2 regions of the Mesorhizobium sp. M1334 genome follow, and region 2 is predicted to be linked to the other one. Evidence: predicted binding sites of a transcription regulator. Region 2 holds the regulator's gene; the other holds the start of a gene.
What was found. The regulator LexA, encoded in region 2, represses DNA repair genes until DNA is damaged. The targets are predictions, from matches to a motif close to TGTTCNNNNTGTGTTCNG.

Region 1: a site for LexA is predicted at 5,691-5,708, ahead of dnaE (DNA polymerase III subunit alpha). Genes of this name have one in related genera too.

What each region holds. Positions count from the first base shown of each region.
Region 1 covers NZ_JAMYLM010000028.1:1,263-8,919, reverse strand. The annotation lists gene NKH17_RS29040 (ion channel) at 1-738, opposite strand, end outside; gene NKH17_RS29035 (methyltransferase) at 847-1,857, opposite strand; gene dnaE (DNA polymerase III subunit alpha) at 1,897-5,424, opposite strand; gene NKH17_RS29025 (acetyl-CoA carboxylase biotin carboxylase subunit) at 5,848-7,657, opposite strand, start outside.
Region 2 covers NZ_JAMYLM010000012.1:129,806-137,462, forward strand. The annotation lists gene gltA (citrate synthase) at 1-246, opposite strand, end outside; gene gltX (glutamate--tRNA ligase) at 427-1,848, opposite strand; gene NKH17_RS20715 (ComEC/Rec2 family competence protein) at 1,945-4,410, shown strand; gene lexA (transcriptional repressor LexA) at 4,404-5,138, opposite strand; gene kynU (kynureninase) at 5,580-6,827, shown strand; gene NKH17_RS20730 (hormone-sensitive lipase) at 6,924-7,657, shown strand, end outside.

The sequences.
Region 1 (7,657 bases), on a different contig from region 2:
GTGCCGCTGCAGCCCGCATTGCGGGCAAGGAAAGAACACCTTGGTGGGACGGAAGAGCGCCTGTGCAAGCCGGACGAACAGCGATATGGCAATGATCATGGTGGCGATCGCGGTGAGCTTGCCGGCCACACCGGGCAGGACGATGTCACCGAAACCGGTCGTGGTGACCGTGGCGACCGTGAAATACAGCGCATCGACATAGCCCTCGAGACCACCCACGGTGCGGAAGAAGAAGGTGTAGACGAAACCCGTGATGACAAAGAGGAATGTCAGGAAATTGATGACCGCACGGCTCGCCTCGCGCCATCGCCTGAAGCCGCGCATCTCGAGAAATCGCCACAGCGCGCCGCTACGCGACAGCGACCACAGCCGCAGGATGCGCAAAAAACCGAGATTGGCCAGCGCCGTAGGCATCAGCAGAGTCAGCAGGATGAAGGCATCAATCCACGACGCCGGCTGTTTCATCAGGCGCAGCATGTCCTTGGAGGCAAGCAGCCGGGCAATCATGTCGGCGGCGACAAGTGCTGCCACGGAGTAGTCCAGCCAGAGGAACGAAGACGACTTCTGGATCACCGGCGTGGCGATGAAAAAGGCAATGATGGCAAGGTCGATGACAACAGCCGCAAGCTGAAACCGGAACGCCGCCGCTGTGCGCCCGTGATACAGCTTGCGCAACATGTCGCGCAGCCGGGCCAAGGCTGACATATCTTGGGCTCCGTTCTTGTCAGCTACCTTCATGACGATCGCGATAGCCTTCGCTGCGACAGCCGTCCAGTCGACAAGGCAGGCGGAAGCTTGCGCCATCCGACCGATCCCGGCGGTTGCGGCAAATGGCGCCAGCCGCGATCAAACCGGCCTTGCCTCTACAACGCTGATGCGTGGCCCCGCCTGGATGATCTCGGTCACCTCGAAGCCACCCTTTGCCAGCAGCGACTTGAATTCATCGGCCGTCCGCTCCTGACCATCGGGCGCGACCAGCATGTTGAGGTCGGAGAATTTGGCATTCGCCCCCTGATTGGGCGGCTCAAGCACGGCCTCAAAAACCAGCAACTTGCCGCCCGCACGGATCGCCTGGCGACAGTTTTGCAGGATCGCGACGTTGGTCTCGTCGTCCCAGTCATGCAAAATCCATTTGAGCAGCAGCGCGTCGGCCGCCACGGGCAGCTCGGCAAAGAAATCGCCTCCGACGATCTCACAGCGATCGGCGACACCTTTCGCCGCCAGCACCGAGGCGGCCGGCGCTACCACATGCGGTTGGTCGAAAAGGATGCCGCGGCTGCCCGGGGTCGCGGCCAGGACTTCGGCAAGCAGCGCGCCCTGGCCACCGCCGACGTCCATGATGACCGGAAACGACGAAAAATCATACGCCGCCAGGATGGCTGCCGCCACGCCGCGCGAATTCGCTGCCATGGCGCGATCGAAGATAGCGGACTCCTCTGGATGCTCTGCCCGGTATTCCCAGACGCCCTTGCCATGCGCGTGGCGAAATGCGTTCTTGCCGGTTTGGATGCTGTAGAGCAGTTCGCTCCACGCTTGCCGGTAATAAGGCCTTCCGACGAAGGCGGCCCAGGGTGCAGCGGAAAACTCAGCATCGGAGCGCAAGGCGGCGCCAAGCGGCGTTAGCGAGAACTGCCCGTCCTCGGCCTCGTGAAATATGCCGACCGCCGCAAGCGCCCGCAGCAACCGATAGAGCGCGCGCGGATGTGTGTCGGTCAGGCTTGCAAGATCTGCTGCCGAGCGCTTGCCGTCCTTGATGTGGTCGGCGATGCCGAGCGTCGCGGCGACCGAGATCGCCTGCGAGACGCGGTACCCGTTGACCATCCGTGTTAGTTCGAAAGCGGCTGCGCGTTCATCCATGGCGCCCCCCAATCGCCAAAACCCGAAGGTTTCGGTATTTTAAACCAGCTCCACTTCAACCACGCCCGGCACCGCGCGCATGGCTGACGCGATCTGAGGCGAGATACGATAACGACTGGGCAATTCGATCTCGACCTCCCCCTGGCCGTCATCCTTTATCAGCACAAAGCTTACCTGTCCCTCGCCCTTGACGGCAAGCTGGCCGGCAAGCGTGCCGATCGGTGCTGCGTCGCGCACGAAGATGCGTAGCGCTTTCTGGACGCGGCTTGCCTCGTCCTCCAGCGACTGCACGGTCTGGATGCGCAGATTGACGCCTTCCGGCCTGTCCTCGGCCGAAACGGTGATGACCACCGAGCGGCCGGGCTCGAGCAGGTCGCGATATTGCGCCAGTCCCTCGGAAAACAGCACCGCTTCATACTGGCCGGACGTGTCGGAAAACTGCACGACGCCCATCTTGTTGCCGGTGCGCGTCTTGCGTTCCTGCTTGGTGGTGACAGTACCAGCGAGCCGGCCGGCGGCCGCACCGCGTTTGACGGCGGCCGAGAATTCGGCCCAGGTCTGCACCCGCATTTTCTGCAGCGCCGCCTTGTATTCGTCGAGCGGATGCGCCGAGAGATAGAACCCGACCACCTGGAACTCGCGGTGCAGGCGGTCGGCGGCGAGCCAGGGGTCGGTCGCCGGCAAGTTGAGTGCCTGCGACTGTGCGCCCAGCGAGGCGCCAAAGATGTCGTGCTGGCCGGTGACGGCATTCTGCTGCGCCAAGGACGCCAGCCCCATCATCCGCTCGACGCCGGCCATCATCGCCGCCCGGTCGAGACCGAAGCAGTCGAGCGCGCCGGCCATGATCAGGCTCTCGAAGACGCGTTTGCCGACGATCTTCGGATCGACCCTTTCGCAGAAATCGGCGAGGCTCTTGAACGGTTTTTCGCCGCGCGTGGCGACGATGTGCTCGACTGCGGCATCACCGACGCCCTTGAGCGCGGCCAGCGAATAGAAGATGCGGTTCTCGCCGACCTCGAAATCCCGGAACGACGTCATCACCGACGGCGCCACCACTTCGATGCCGAGGCGCAGCGCATCCTGGCGGAAATCGGCGAGCTTGTCCGTATTGCCCATGTCGAGCGTCATCGACGCCGCCAGGAATTCGACGGGGTAATGCGCCTTCAGATAGGCGGTCTGGTAGGAGACGACGGCATAGGCGGCGGCATGCGATTTGTTGAAACCGTAGTCGGCAAACTTTGCCAGCAGGTCGAAGATGAAGTCGGCTTGCGGCTTGCCGACGCCGCGCTCGACCGCGCCAGAAACAAAGCGCTCGCGCTGCTTGTCCATCTCGGCGCGGATCTTCTTGCCCATGGCGCGGCGCAGCAGATCGGCTTCGCCCAGCGAATAGCCGGAGAGCTCCTGCGCAATCTGCATCACCTGTTCCTGGTAGACGATGACGCCTTGCGTCTCCTTGACGAGATGGTCGATCTTCGGGTGGATCGACGCCATCTCCTCCTCGCCGTGCTTTCTGGCGTTGTAGGTCGGGATGTTCTCCATCGGTCCCGGCCGGTAGAGCGCAACCAGCGCGATAATGTCCTCGATACAGTCGGGCCGCATGCCGATCAGCGCCTTGCGCATGCCGGCACTTTCCACCTGGAACACGCCGACCACTTCGCCGCGCGACAGCATGGCGTAGGTTTCCGGGTCGTCGAGCGGAATGTGGGCGAGATCGATCTCGATGCCGCGGCGGCGGATCAGCTTGACCGCCCTGTCCAGCACGGTCAGCGTCTTCAGGCCAAGGAAGTCGAACTTCACCAGCCCGGCCTGCTCGACATATTTCATGTTGAACTGGGTGACCGGCATGTCCGAGCGCGGATCGCGGTACATCGGCACCAGTTCCGACAGCGGCCGGTCGCCGATGACGATGCCGGCGGCATGAGTCGAGGCGTGACGGTACAGACCTTCCAGCTTCTGCGCCGTGTCGAGCAGCGTCTGTACAATCGGCTCGCGCTCGGCCTCCTCGGCAAAGCGCGGCTCGTTGGCGATGGCGTCGGCGAGCTTGACCGGATTGGCCGGGTTCGACGGCACCATCTTGCTCAGCTTGTCGACCTGCCCGTAAGGCATCTGCAGCACGCGGCCGACGTCGCGCAGCACGGCGCGCGCCTGCAGGGTACCGAAGGTGATGATCTGGCCGACCTGGTCGCGGCCGTATCTCTGCTGGACGTAGCGGATGACCTCCTCGCGCCGGTCCTGGCAGAAGTCGATGTCGAAGTCGGGCATCGACACGCGATCGGGATTGAGGAAGCGCTCGAACAGCAGCGAAAAACGCAGCGGATCGATGTCGGTGATGGTCGTCGAATACGCGACCAGCGAGCCGGCGCCTGATCCGCGGCCCGGGCCGACCGGAATGCCTTGCGCCTTGGCCCATTTGATGAAGTCGGCAACGATCAGGAAATAGCCGGGATATTTCATCTTCTCGATGACCCCGAGCTCGAAATCCAGCCTCTCGCGATATTGCTCGACTGTATAGCCGGGCGTCGGCCCGTGCGCCGCCAGCCGCGCCTCCAGTCCTTCATGCGCCTGCCTGGCAAGCTCCTGCGCCTCCGCCTTGACCGCCGCATCGGCGTCGGCGACATCGCGGCCGGCAAAGCGCGGCAGGATCGGGTTTCGTGTCTTCGGATAGTAGGAGCAGCGCAGTGCGATCTCGACGGTGTTGTCGATCGCTTCCGGCAGGTCGGCGAACAGCCTCGCCATGTCGGCCTGGCTTCTCAGGAAATTGTCGGGCGACAGGCGGCGGCGATTATCGGCCGCAACCACGGAGCCTTCGGCGATGGCGATCAGGGCGTCATGCGCCTCATAGTCTTCACGAGAGAAGAAAAACGCTTCGTTGGTGGCAACCAGCGGCAGATCGTGGCGGTAGGCGAGATCGACCGACGACTGCTCGATCGCGCGGTCGTAGCCGGAGACCCGTTCCAGTTCGACATAGAGCCGGTCGCCGAACAGGCCCTTGAGCGCCAGCAGCCGGGTCTCGGCTAGTTCACGGCGGTCCTCTTTCAAGGCATTGCCGATCGGACCGCGCGGCCCGCCGGTAAGGCAGATCAGACCGTCGGAATGGCCCTGCAGCATCTCGCTCGTCAGATGCACCGCCTCGCCGGGCGGTGTCTCGAGGTAGACGCGGCTGACCAGCCTGACCAGATTGCCGTAGCCGGCCTCGGTGGCGGCGATCAGGACCACCGGCCGCATCTCCGGCCCCTGCCGCCTGCGGTCGCGCTGGCTGTCGTTCGCCTCACCGGAAAAGGCGAGGTCGATCTGGCAGCCGATGATCGGCTGGATGCCGTCCTTCACTGCCTTTTGCGCGAATTCCAGCGCACCGAACAGATTGTTGGTGTCCGTGACGGCGATTGCCGGGCATTCGTCCTGCACCGCATGGCCGACGATCTTCCCGAGTTGCAAGGCACCTTCGAGCAGCGAATAGGCCGAATGCACGCGCAGATGAATGAACCGACGCGCCGCCGCCTCTGCCCGCGATGCCTTTGCATAGGCCTCGCGCAGCAAGGGATCGCGTGGAAGTCTCTCATCCGCCATGTTTTTTTCGCGCCGCCTAACAGGGACTCAGTCGATCAAGATGTATTGTCCGGCACCGGGTAACACGAGTCCAGCAGAAGCGATTGGGGCTTTGGACGTTTAGAGCAACCGCCGAAGCTGCCGATCTCCCCCCTCGTGGGGGAGATGTCCGGCAGGACAGAGAGGGGCGCAGTCCCGCCAACCTCAGGCCGGAAACACAAAACCCGCCACAGCGGGCGGGTCGTTGGAGCCATTTAGCACCATATGCAAATTATTAGCATAGCTGCCGGCACAAAGCAAGAACAAAAGACGTTGTGAGGGCAAAAAAAGCGAATTCCGCACGCCCCTCGCCGTGTCCCTCCTCAAGCGAGCGTGCTCAACCAATTGCAGGATCGCGTTCCCTCGCTCCCCCTCCGTCCCGCCAACCTCAAGCAGATTACAGCCTCACGCGAATTCCATGATCACCGCATCGACGGCAAGGCTGTCGCCGGGCTTGGCGTTGAGCTTCGAGACGATGAGGTCGCGCTCGGCGCGCAGCACGTTCTCCATCTTCATCGCTTCGACCACGGCAAGCGTCTCGCCGGCCTTGACCTCCTGCCCCTCGGCAACGGCGATCGACACGACGAGGCCAGGCATCGGGCAAAGCAGCATCTTCGAGGTATCCGGCGCCACTTTTTCCGGCATCAGCCTTTCGAGTTCGGCGGTGCGCGGCAGCATGGCGCGGGCTGTCACCGAGATGCCTTTCCAGGCGATGCGGAACCCGTTCAGCACCGGCCTGACCTGCGCCGCGACCTTGCGGCCGCCGACCGTGCCGCGCCAGATGAGATCGCCCGGCCGCCAGTCGGAGTTCACGGTCAGTGCCTTGCCGTCGATTGTGAGGTCGAGCTCCATCGGAATGGAAATCATCCCTTCGACGATGGCGACCGAAAGATAGTCCGGGCCGATCTTCACCACCCAATCGCGTTTCAACGCGCCGGAATGCGGCGCCAGCCGCCCGCCCAGCCGGTCGAGCCGGTCGCGGCGCAGCAGTTCGACCGCGGTTGCGATCGCGGCCAGTACCGCGTTTTCTTCACTGTTCGGCGCAATGGGCGCGAAGCCGTCGGGATACTCCTCGGCGATGAACCCGGTCGATATCTGACCTTCTCGCCAGCGCGGATGCTGCATCAGCGCCGCCAGGAACGGTATGTTGTGCTCGATGCCGTCGACGACGAAACTGTCCAGCGCCTCCGACATCGCGTCTATCGCCGCTAGCCGTGTCGGCGCCCAGGTGCACAGCTTGGCGACCATCGGGTCGTAGAACATCGAGATTTCCGAGCCTTCGGTGACGCCGGTATCGTTGCGGATGACGATTTCGCCAAATTTTCCCTCTTTCGGCGGCCGGTATTTCGTCAGCCTGCCGATCGACGGCAGAAAGTTGCGATACGGATCTTCGGCATAGAGGCGGCTTTCCACCGCCCAGCCGTTCAGCTTGACGTCGCTCTGCTTGATGGCGAGCTTTTCGCCGGCCGCCACGCGGATCATCTGCTCGACCAGGTCGATGCCGGTGACCAGTTCCGTCACCGGATGCTCGACCTGCAGCCGCGTGTTCATTTCCAGGAAATAGAAGTTCTTGTCGCTGTCGACGATGAACTCGACCGTGCCGGCGCTCTGGTAGTCGACGGCCTTGGCCAGCGCCACCGACTGCTCGCCCATGGCTTTGCGGCTCTTGGCATCGAGGAACGGCGACGGCGCCTCCTCCACGATCTTCTGGTTGCGGCGCTGGATCGAGCATTCGCGCTCGCCGAGATAGAGCGTGCTGCCATGCGCGTCGGCGAGCACCTGGATTTCGATATGGCGCGGATCGACGATGAACTTTTCGATGAAGACGCGGTCATCGCCGAACGAGCTTTTGGCCTCCGACCGCGCCCGGTCGAAGCCGTCGCGCACCTCTGCCTTGCTCCAGGCGATGCGCATGCCCTTGCCGCCGCCGCCGGCCGAGGCCTTGATCATCACGGGATAGCCGATTTCGCCGGCTATTCTTTCGGCATGGGCGGCGTTTTCGACGACGCCGAGCCAGCCGGGCACCGTCGACACCTTGGCCGCATTGGCGAACTTCTTCGATTCGATCTTGTCGCCCATCGCCTTGATGGCCTTGGGCTTCGGGCCAATGAAGACGATGCCTTCCTGCTCCAACGCTTCGCAGAAGGATGCCCGCTCGGACAGGAAACCGTAGCCGGGATGCACGGCCTCTGCTCCTGTGGCCTTGCAGGCGGCG
Region 2 (7,657 bases):
GTGCAAAAGAATGCCGGCATCGCCATCGATGAAGGTGATTTCCGATTCGCAGCTCGCCGTCGACGTAAAGCCGGGATCGTAGGTAAAGACGCCGGCGGTGTTGTAGAGCGAACCGATGTCGATGACGTCAGGTCCTACCGAACCACTTCGGATCTTGAATTCATGGGTTTTGCCGCCGAGCTCCAGCTTTGCCGTCGATGCCTGGGTTTTGCCGCCAAATTCCATTTTCGTCGCAGGTTCGGTCATAGCAAACTCCTTTTTGTTTCCTCAGGCCGGCAAAGGCAAAATATCTGAACCCAACACGTCAAAAGCATCGGACTATGCACATTTTGCGCCCGCAATTGTATCTGCGCGCCAGATTAGGCCAAGGCCCAATGTTGCACTGCGAAACACACCTTTCAATGCCAATCTTCTTGGGCCAGTTCGCTAATCGATTTGATCAGCGATCCGCGCCAGGCTTTCCTCGCGGCCCAGCACGGCAAGCACATCAAAGACACCTGGCGAGGTACTTTTGCCGGTGAGCGCGGCGCGCAAAGGTTGGGCCACAGCGCCGAGTTTATGGCCGCCGGCCTGCGCGTAGTCGCGGATCGCGGCTTCAGCCGAGGCGGCAGACCAGTCCGAAACCGTGGCCAGTGCGGCATGAGCGCCCCGCAGGATCGCGCGCGCCTCACCGCTGAGCAGCGCCGCCGCCTTCTCGTCGACCGGCAGCGGCCGCTCGACGAACAGGAATGCAGCCCCTTCAACAAGTTCGACCAGCGTCTTGGCGCGCTCCTTCAGGCCGGGCAAAGCGGCCAGCAGTTGCGCCTTGCGTCTGTCGTCGAGGCGGGCGGCGATTGCCGGGCCGCCTTCGAGATAGGGCAGAGTGGCGATGAAGATGTCGAGCAGCGCCGCGTCGTTCATCCGGCGCATATGCACGCCGTTGAGCGCCTCGAGTTTGGCGAAGTCGAAACGGGCGGCGCCCTTGTTGACATCGCCAATGTCGAACCATGCGATCATGTCGGCGATCGACATGATCTCATCGTCGCCGTGGCTCCAGCCAAGCCTCGCCAGATAGTTGAGCAGCGCCTCCGGCAGGTAGCCCATGGCGCGATAGGCCTCGACGCCAAGCGCGCCGTGCCGCTTCGACAGCTTGGCGCCGTCGGCACCGTGGATCAGCGGGATATGCGACATCGACGGCACCTCCCAGTCCATGGCCTGGTAGATTACGGTCTGGCGTGCGGCGTTGGTCAAATGATCGTCGCCGCGGATGATGTGGGTGATGCCCATGTCGTGATCGTCGACAACGACGGCATGCATGTAGGTCGGATTGCCGTCCGAGCGCAGAATAATGAAATCGTCGAGATCCTTGTTGGGAAAACGCACGTCGCCCTGGACGCGGTCATGCACCACCGTCTCGCCGTCTGTCGGCGCCTTGATGCGGATCGCCCCCTTGGCGCCGGGCGGCGCCTCCGACGGGTCGCGGTCGCGCCAGCGTCCGTCATAGCGGGGAGGCAGCCCCTTGGCCCGTGCGTTCTCGCGCATTGCTTCCAGCTCGGCAGGCGTCGCATAACAATAATAGGCCTTGCCCATGCGAACGAGCTCCTCGGCCACCTCGCGATGGCGCGGCGCACGCTCGAACTGCGACACCGGCTCGCCGTCCCATGTCAGGCCAAGCCAGGAAAGCCCGTCGAGAATGGCCGCGGTTGCCGCATCGGTGGAGCGCTCGCGGTCGGTGTCTTCGATGCGCAGCAGCATCGTGCCGCCTGTGTGCTTGGCATACAGCCAGTTGAACAGCGCCGTGCGCGCGCCGCCAATATGCAGATAACCGGTGGGCGAGGGGGCAAAACGGGTGACGACCTTATCGGGCATGGAACTCTCAGGCGGGCCAAGGAAGTGGGTTTGCGGACTTTCGCGCGTTGCGCGTTCATGTAGCATAGGAGGTCGAGGGCGCAAGGGGCAGACCCGATGGCTGTGCGAGGCCGTGGTGCGGGCGAGGGCGAGGACGCTGGCAGCGGCGTCAGCGAACGCTTGCTGTTCGCCGCTCCCCTGCCTGTCCTGCCGGCACCGGCATTGCTGCCCGCTCCGCGCTTCGATGCTCCGTCGCTGCCGGCCAGCGACCTAGCAACGGTTCCGGTGCCTGCGTCCGAGCCCATCGTGCGCCTACGCCGGCGTTTCCGCCTCCCGTCACCGTCCCGCATCCGCAACAGCGTAACCTCGGCAGCCGGCCTGGAACTCGACCGTGGCGTCGCCTTCCTGCTGGTGCCGGTGTTCCTCGCATGCGGGGTGGTCGTATATTTCGCGCTGTCGGCGGAGCCAGCCTTTCCGCAGCCGATCGCAATCGTGCTCCTCGCGGCCCTTTGTGCCGTCATGTCGCGGTCATGGCCCAGAACCCGCCTGTGCTTCATGGTGGCGCTGCTCTGCGCGCTTGGCGTGCTTGCCGCCAAGTTCGAGACCTGGCGTGTCGGGACGCATGTGCTCGGTTCTGAAATCTCGACGCGGCTGACGGGTCGCGTCGTATCGTACGAACCCATGGCTAGCGGCCGCATCAGGCTGACGATCGATGTGATCTCAACCGCCAGGCCGACGCTGCGCTACATGCCGGAACGGGTCCGCATTTCGGCGATGAAGATACCGGCTGAGCTGGCCGCTGGTTCCGAGATCGCCGGCTATGTGCGGTTGCTGCCGCCGACCGGCCCGGTGCGGCCCGACAGCTATGATTTCTCCTTCGACAGCTATTTCGCGGGCATCGGCGGCAGCGGCTTCTTTCTCGGGAATCCGAAAGTCGTGGCGTCGGGCAGCATGCCGCTTGCCGCGCGGCTTTCTTCCGCGATCGAAGACGCGCGCGAATCCATCGCCGACCATATCCGCAGCCGCATCGGCGGCGCCGAGGGCGAGATTGCTGCTGCGCTGATCGTTGGCGTGCGCGCCGGCATTCCCGAGGAGATCAACGAAGCGATGCGGCGTACAGGCATCTACCACATCATCTCCATCTCGGGGCTGCATATGGCGTTGGTCGCCGGCACCATCATGGCGCTGCTGCGCGGTGCCTTTGCGCTGTTTCCCGACTTCTCATCGCGACGGCCGGTCAAAAAATATGCCGCCGCCGCCGCGCTTTTTTCGATTGCGGCGTACCTCGTCTTTTCCGGCATTGTGGTGGCGGCCGAACGCAGCTTCATCATGCTGGCGGTGATGCTCATCGCCGTGCTGTTCGACCGGGCCGCGCTCACCATGCGCAATCTGGCGATCTCGGCCATCGCGGTCATCGTAGTGTCGCCGCACGAGGTGGTCGGTCCGAGCTTCCAGATGTCCTTCGCCGCGACGGCGGCCCTTGTCGGCGCCTATGCCGGCTGGTCCGATTACCGCACCGGCAGGGCCACCACGCCGCCGCCCCGGCGATCGCCGCTACGCTTGGCCACTCGAAAGGTCCTGCTGGGCATGGGCGGCCTGGCGATGACCTCGATCATTGCAGGGAGCGCCACGGCGCTTTTCGCCATATGGCATTTCCAGCGCGTAGCGCCGCTCAGCCTGTTCGCCAATCTGGCCATCATGCCTATCGTCTCACTGGTCGTCATGCCCTTTGCCGTGCTCAGCGCGCTGGCGATGCCGTTCGGCGCGGATGGGCCTTTCCTCTACGTGATGGGCAACGGGCTGACGGCGATGATCGCCCTGTCCGGGTGGATCTCCGAGCGCTCGCCGATCGATGCGGTCGGACTGATTTCGCTGAGATCTGTCCTTTTGGTGACGATCGCCCTCGTCATTGCCAGCATGGCGACGACCTGGTTGCGGCTCGCGGCAATTCCTTTTGCGCTCGCTGGCTTGCTAACGACAACGCAGACGCGCGTACCCGACGTATTGATCTCGGAGGACGCACGGCTGGTCGCGCTGCCGATCGGCAGCGGTGAGCTCGCGGTCAACCGGGCACGCCCGAATGAGTTCACCATCGACAACTGGAAACGCGCGCTCACATCAGAGGCTATCGTCGCGCCGGAAACACCTGGAAAGAACGATCCGCAATTCGACATTGCCGATCCGGCCGACCTACCGCCGGGCATGCCGTTCATTTGCACGGACGGTCTCTGCCTCGCCAGGCATCCATCCGGCGCGATCATTGCGCAAGCCAAGGACCGCGATACCGCACGGCCAGCCTGCGCCTTCGCCAGCTTGATCGTCATCGACGACGCCACCGCCCATAATCCCTGCTACTACGACCGGCTGGTCCTCGTCGTCACCAAACGGCAACTGGCGCGCGCGGGAAGTGCGGCCGTCTATTTCGATCCACAAGCGGCAACACGCGCCGAAATCCGCTTCGCCGTCGAAAAATCATACCGGCCCTGGCACGTGCAGCGGAAATTTTCACGCGCGGCGCGCGGCCTGCCGCCATACCGCAGGGCCGACAATCCAAAAGCCGGCACCAAGGGCGCAACTCAGTAGCGGCGGATCAGCCCAACGAGCTTGCCCTGCACCTTGACCCTGTCTGGTCCGAAGATGCGCGTCTCGTAGGCCGGATTGGCGGCCTCCAGGGCGATCGAGGCGCCCTTGCGGCGGAACCGCTTCAGCGTCGCTTCCTCCTCGTCGACCAAGGCCACCACGATCTCACCGGGGCTCGCCGTATCGGCGTTGCGGATGATCACCGTGTCGCCGTCGAAAATGCCAGCCTCGATCATCGAATCGCCTTTGACCTCGAGCGCATAATGCTCGCCGCCCATGATCATATCCGGCGGCACCGAAATCGAATGCGTCTGGTGCTGGATAGCATCGATCGGCACACCAGCGGCGATGCGGCCCATTACCGGGATCGAAACGGCGGCGACGACATCATCGTCATTGCCGGCTGCAGGGACGCGCGACGATGTCGGCTTGCCCTGCCGAGGGGCACCTTGCCCAAGACTGCCCTGGATGACACTCGGCGAGAACTTGCGTGCCGCATTGAGGCCGGGGGCGATCGAGTCAGGCAGGCGTAGTACCTCCAGCGCACGGGCCCGGTTGGGCAAACGGCGAATGAAGCCGCGCTCCTCCAGCGCCGTAATCAGTCGGTGGATTCCGGATTTGGAAGCCAGGTCGAGCGCTTCCTTCATCTCGTCGAAGGAAGGTGGGATACCGCTTTCCTTCAACCTTTCGTGGATGAACATAAGCAGTTCGTGTTGTTTGCGTGTCAGCATAGCGACCCCCAACAGAATCAGAAAACAAACCCAGAACAGACACTATCTGTTCCAGTTGTGTTCCGCAACTGTTTAAAGTTTAATGAATACGTTAAGGCTCGGGAAACAAACGACGTCCCCTACCGGCGTACCGTATTTTCGCCGCCGCGAGCCTCATCGCCTTGATTCTGCTTTCGTTTGCGCCCTTCTGGCGTCCCGGAAGGGCGCATTGGCATCGGCCGTCCGCCGGCAAAGGGCACGGAAGTGAACCCCTATCGAATGTGCGGTTTGGTCAATGCACCGTGAACGAAACGAACTCAAAGCGCCAACCTCGGGGTTAAGTCCCGGTTTCCACCGCCTGCTGCTTCTCGCCGGTGGAGCCTTGCTACGCGCTACCCGGTAATGGAAGAACAGTTGATGCGTGTCCGGCGTTGCGTTGGATTTTGGGGGAGCAGGCAAATCATGACGGGAATTCCCGATCTCGTGGCCGTAAAGGCGATGGATGCCGCGGATCCGCTGGGCGCGATACGTGACCGCTTTGTGCTGCCGCAAGGAGTGATCTATCTCGACGGCAATTCGCTAGGAGCTGCTTCACGTGCCGCTTTCGATGAACTGTACAAGGCCGCGACCGAAGAATGGTCGCATGATCTCATCCGCGCATGGAACACGGCCGGCTGGTTCAACATGCCGCTTGAACTTGGCGACCAGCTCGGGCGCCTGATCGGCGCCGCGGCCGGCCAGACGGTGGTCTGCGACACGACGTCGGTCAACATCTACAAGCTGTTGCACGCAGCCATGGCCATGCGACCGGAGCGGCAGGCCATCGTCGCCGAGGGCGATAGTTTTCCGACAGACCTCTACATGGCGGAGGGTGTGGTTTCGACGCGAAAAGATGCGCTGCTGCACCTCTCGGGGGTCGACGCGCCGACCATTGAGGAGCTGATCGACGAACGCACCGCCGTGGTGCTGGTCAACCACGTCAACTACAAATCGGGCGAACTGCGCGACATGCCGGCGCTGACGCGCAGGGCCCAGGAAGCCGGGGCGATGATCGTCTGGGATCTCTGCCACACCGCCGGCGCGATGCCAGTCGAACTCGACAAAGCCAACGCCGATTTTGCCGTTGGCTGCACCTATAAATATCTGAATGGCGGCCCGGGCGCGCCTGCCTTCATCTATGCGGCTGAGCGGCATCTTTCCGATATCCAGCAGCCGCTCACCGGCTGGTGGGGCCATGCACGGCCCTTCGCCTTCGAGCCAGGCTATGCGGCCGGCACCGGCATCCGCCGGTTTCTGTGCGGCACCCAGCCGATCCTTTCGATGCGCACGCTGAAGGGCGCGCTCGACGTCTGGGACGATGTCGACATGACTGCGGTGCGCAAGAAGAGCATCGCACTGGCCGATCTGTTCATCGAGCTTGTCGAGGCAAAGTGCGGCGCTTACGGGCTAACGCTCGAAAGCACGCGCGACGGGGAAAAACGCGGCAGCCAGATTTCATTCATGCATGAGCATGGCTACCAGATCATGCGCGCGCTGATCGAACGTGGTGTGATCGGCGATTTTCGCGCGCCATCGACCATGCGCTTCGGCTTCACCCCGCTCTATGTCGGCTATGCCGATGTCTGGCAGGCCGTCGAAGTGCTTGAGGACATCCTGCGCACCGGTGCGTGGAAGGATGCGCGCTTCGCCATCAAGGCGGCTGTCACTTGAGATTCATGCGAGAGCTGGAATCGTGAGGCTGGCGACGACGCGCCGCGCGATGCTCGCGGCTAGGTTGCAAGGCCATATTGCAAGGGAGGGCGCCGGGTGTTCGAACGTCACATTGCCGATTGGGACAACGCCTATGCCAACGGCGCCAACATAGCCGGCAGCGATCGCTGGCCGGCGGCCTGGGTCGAGCCCGCGCAGGTTTTCCGCGAGGCGCTTTCGACCGAGGGCAGGGCGCGGCTCGACCTGGCCTATGGCGATAACCCACGCAACCGGTTCGATCTTTTCCTGCCGGCCACCAAGCCGAAGGGGGTCGTGGTGTTCGTCCATGGCGGCTACTGGATGGCATTCGACAAGAGTTTCTGGTCACATCTTGCCGCGGGCGCTGTTGATCGCGGCTATGCAGTTGCCATGCCGTCCTACACGCTCTGTCCGCAGATACGCATTGGCAGCATCGTCAAGGAAGTCGGCGCGGCGATAGGCAAGGCGGCGGCGATGGTCGCAGGGCCGCTGATGCTGACCGGGCACTCGGCCGGCGGCCATCTTGTTAGCCGGATGGTTACCAGGACGACGCCGCTGGCGCCCGAAGTGGTCCGGCGCGTTCGTCACGTGGTGTCGATCTCGGGGGTGCATGATTTGCGCCCGATCATGCGCACCGGCATGAACGAGACGCTGGCGATCGATGAGGCCGAGGCGCAGGCCGAAAGTCCGGTGCTGCTGCGCCCGATGGAAAAGGCCCGCCTGACCTGCTGGGCCGGCGGCGGCGAGCGCGCCGAATTCCTGCGCCAGAGCGCGTTGCTGGCCAACATCTGGATCGGCCTGGGTGCCGCGAC